2 regions of the Providencia sp. Me31A genome follow, and region 1 is predicted to be linked to the other one. Evidence: riboswitches for the same ligand, from Rfam matches in the RefSeq annotation. Region 1 holds a riboswitch; the other holds the start of a gene.
The links. A riboswitch is a leader RNA that binds a small molecule or an ion and turns the genes downstream of it on or off. The one in region 1 is predicted to bind thiamine pyrophosphate.

Region 1 (2,206 bases):
TAGAAGGCTCTTGCTAAGAAAATAGCAGGGATCACAGAAAAAATAGCCGATAAAAAAGCCTGCCAAAAGGTAAAGCCAATCACATGCCATAGGTAGCTGTCACTGATGATTTCATCAAGGGAAATTTCAGGCGCAAACAGCCAAAGTGCCCCAAAGCTAACGAGGGCAACGATGATGAGCAAACCGGAGGCTAGAGCCCCCGGTAGTAAGGACAAATTAATTAACGACTGACGGCGGTTTGCCATAAACGAGTCCATGTTTGACGTTCTTTGGCAACTTCTTGCGAACTAAACTGTAAAGCTTTTTTAGGTAAAGGTAACTGGCTGTAGACCTCGGGTAATGGAGTATCAATGACTGGGTACATCCAGTTGGTTGTTGGCAAGGCATTTTGGAATTCAGGTGTTAAAACAAACTGTAAAAACTGTTTTGCCAATTCAGGCTCTGGGCTGTTTTTTAATCTTGCAGCCACTTCAACTTGCATGTAGTGACCTTCATTAAACATAGCGGCAGCATAATTATCTTTTTTATCATTGAGTATTTGATAGCCCGGAGATGAGGTATAACTAAGCACAAAATCACCTTCACCTTTTAAGAATAATCCATACGCTTCACTCCAACCTTTTGTTACGGTTAAAGTTTTTTTTGCTATTTTTTCCCATGCATCAGCAGATTTATCGCCATACAATTTTTCAATCCACAGCATTAAACCAAGCCCCGGCGTACTGGTGCGAGGGTCTTGGTAAATAATTTTCCAATCATTTTTACTATCTAATAAAGCATCCATACTTGCTGGTGGTTGTTTAATTTTATTGGTGTCGTATATGAATGCAAAGTAACCATAGTCATAAGGAATGAAAATTGAACTATCCCACTCGATAGGTAGCTTCAGTGCATCTGTATTGATGTCAGCCTGAGCGAATAAGCCCGTTTTTTCAGCGGAATCTAACAGGTTATTATCTAAACCTAAAATGATATCCGCTTTGCTTTTCTTTCCTTCCATTCTCAGTCTATTTAGCAGAGCGACACCATCCCCTAATGCGACTATTTTTAATTCGCAGCCGCATTGAGCCTCGAAATTCTTTTTAATTTGTGGGCCAGGTCCCCACTCTGCCGCAAATGAATCATAGGTATAGACTGTGAGTGTCGGCTTATCAGCCCATGCTAATTGACTTAAACTGAGTGCACTAAGGGTAAAAATCGATGCTATAATTTTGTTTTTAAACATGCTTTTTCCTGCGCGAAAAGAAAGTGACACAGGATTTGAGGGAGAACCGGTGCAGACATGCAGGCGGTAGCTCAAATCCCTACGCCGGTATTAACCGGATCAGGTTCTACGGGTTATTTCTCAGCCTAAATACATTTGGCACCCCGTTGAGTCGCTTACTATTGTAGTGACTTCAGACATATCTGCAAACTGTATTGATATAGGTTTACCAGTTTGGGTATGTGTGAAACAATTAGGCATCTTTCAAATTTGGTTATTGAGGTAGTCTAGTGATTGATGATGATGGCTACCGCCCGAATGTAGGAATTGTAATTTGTAATCGGCAAGGGCAGGTTTTATGGGCCCGCCGCTATGGTCAACACTCATGGCAGTTTCCTCAAGGAGGCATCAATCCTGGGGAATCGCCAGAACAGGCGATGTATCGTGAGTTATACGAAGAAGTCGGGCTACAGCGTAAGGATGTCAGGTTATTGGCATCTACCCGTAATTGGTTACGTTACAAATTACCCAAGCGTTTGGTGCGTTGGGATACAAAACCTGTTTGTATCGGGCAGAAACAGCGTTGGTTTTTACTTCAACTTCAATGCAATGATGCCGATATAAATGTGCAGCGCAGTAAATCGCCAGAATTTGATGGCTGGCGATGGGTCAGTTATTGGTATCCTGTTAGGCAGGTGGTTTCTTTTAAACGGGAAGTTTATCGTCGTGTAATGAAAGAATTCGCTCCAATTGTTATGCCTTTGCAGGAACAGAAATTACCACAACGACCTATTTTTAATCACCGTAGGCGTGGAGCAAAATAGCCTATGCTGATGCATTTACGTGAAATTGTCGAAAAAGTGGCGATGGCGACAAGTTTGACCGATGCGCTAGAGGTATTGGTTAATGAAACCTGCAAAGCGATGCGAACTGATGTTTGTTCCATTTATTTAGCAGATCACCCTCGCCAATGCTATTACTTAATGGCAACCCGCGGGTTAA
Region 2 (2,206 bases), on a different contig from region 1:
GATCAACCACTATCGCGCTGAAGGGGTTCCTATTATTGTAATTTCCGCCACGGTTTCATTTATCGTGAAAAAGATTGCTGAAAAACTGGGTGCTGATGTCGCGATGGGTATCGATATAAAACAACAAAATGGCTGCTATGGCACTGAAATTGAAGGCATCCCTACATTCAAGGATGGCAAAGTTAAACGACTATTACAGTGGATTCGCCACCAGCCAATTACAGATGCCTATGTTTATTTTTATACTGACTCGGCTAATGACCTGCCGATGTGTCAATTTGCTGACGAAACATTTGTGGTCAACGGTGACCCTCGTTTAATACAAGCCGCTAAAGAGCATCATTGGCAGCAATATCAGTGGGATTTATAAATCTTATATTTAATCCCCCTGATTTTGGGTTTCAACTAAAAGTTTATCTAAATTATCCATGCTAGAGGAAAGCGATAAGCTGAAATATCCCAAGGAGCATACATGCGCATGTAACTTGGGTTGCCAAACGCAGCCAACGCACTTATCGCTTGAGAAATGAGGGGAAAACAACCTCTTTCCTCTAAATTATTCAAGTGAGAAGAAGGCGGCAAGCGAGGATATCCCAAGGAGCATACATGAGTATGTGACTTGGGTAACCAAGCGCAGCCAACGCACTTATCGCTTGAAGAATGACGAGGAAAGCTTATACTGAAATCTCTTGTCGGAGTGCCTAGCATGCTAATGCATCAGGCTGAGACCGTTAATTCGGGATCCGCGGAACCTGATCGGGTTAATACCCGCGAAGGGAACAAGAGTAATCATTTAGCGCAATTCTCACTGTTCTTACTGGTGATAAATTAGCCGCAATATCTTTTTATTACTCCTCCGAACTCCTGACAAGCAACTTTCTTTCGATAAACCCGCTTCACATTAACCTGTGATAGCCGTGACAATGTCAGGAAATTGCTATGTCCAATAATACACAACAAAACGTTATCCCTACTGCAGATTTATCGCCACAAGCGGCACCAGCTCGCACTCGCAAAGCACAAAGAGATGCTGCAGAAAACTATATTAATACTCTTTCAGGAGTTTCATTTCCCAATTCAAAACGTATTTATTTACAAGGTTCTAGGGACGATATTCAAGTCCCCATGCGTGAAATACAGCTTTCTCAGACCCTACTTGGAGGAGACAAAGATAACCCACAATTCGAAGATAACGAACCGGTTCCTATCTACGACACATCGGGTCCTTACGGCGATCCGGCATCCAAACTAAACGTCCACAAAGGCCTCAAAAAAATAAGAGCGCCGTGGATCAATGAACGAGCAGACACGGTTACTGTTGAAAATCTCAGTTCAGACTTCACACAGCAACGCCTTGCTGATGCAGGGCTTGACCACTTACGTTTCAACAACCGCCCCCATCCATTAAAAGCGCAAGATAATAAATGTGTGACCCAATTACATTACGCACGCAAAGGTATCATTACGCCAGAAATGGAATTTATCGCCATTCGTGAAAATATGGGGCGCGAGCGCATTCGAACTGACGTTCTACTGCAACAGCATTCAGGGCAATCTTTTGGTGCAAACTTACCTGAAAATATTACCCCTGAGTTCGTACGTCAAGAAGTTGCAGCTGGCCGCGCTATCATTCCAGCCAATATTAACCATCCAGAATCAGAGCCGATGATTATCGGTCGCAATTTCTTAGTCAAAGTGAATGCTAATATCGGTAACTCATCCGTGACCTCATCCATTGAAGAAGAAGTGGAAAAACTGATTTGGTCAACGCGTTGGGGAGCAGATACGGTTATGGATTTATCGACGGGGCGTTACATTCACGAAACCCGCGAATGGATTTTACGTAATAGCCCTGTACCTATCGGTACGGTCCCCATCTATCAAGCACTGGAAAAAGTAAATGGTGTTGCCGAAAACCTAACATGGGAAATGTTCCGTGATACGTTGTTAGAGCAAGCGGAGCAAGGCGTCGATTACTTTACCATCCATGCTGGCGTCTTGCTGCGTTACGTGCCAATGACGGCTAAGCGTCTCACAGGCATTGTTTCTCGTGGCGGTTCTATCATGGCCAAATGGTGTCTGTCCCACCACAAAGAAAATTTCTTGTATGAACACTTCCGTGAAATTTGTGAAATTTGTGCCGCTTATGACGTGTCCCTGTCACTCGGTGATGGTTTACGTCCTGGCTCAATCCAAGATGCTAATG

Region 2: another riboswitch for thiamine pyrophosphate. It lies ahead of thiC (phosphomethylpyrimidine synthase ThiC); the one in region 1 lies ahead of thiB (thiamine ABC transporter substrate binding subunit).

What each region holds. Positions count from the first base shown of each region.
Region 1 is NZ_JBKQGZ010000013.1:78,374-80,579, reverse strand. Features, by position in the region: gene thiP (thiamine/thiamine pyrophosphate ABC transporter permease ThiP) at 1-245, opposite strand, end outside; gene thiB (thiamine ABC transporter substrate binding subunit) at 221-1,225, opposite strand; TPP riboswitch at 1,284-1,381, opposite strand; gene rppH (RNA pyrophosphohydrolase) at 1,495-2,028, shown strand; gene ptsP (phosphoenolpyruvate--protein phosphotransferase) at 2,032-2,206, shown strand, end outside.
Region 2 is NZ_JBKQGZ010000016.1:13,744-15,949, forward strand. Features, by position in the region: gene ACLPIE_RS14040 (HAD family hydrolase) at 1-370, shown strand, start outside; TPP riboswitch at 684-796, shown strand; gene thiC (phosphomethylpyrimidine synthase ThiC) at 940-2,206, shown strand, end outside.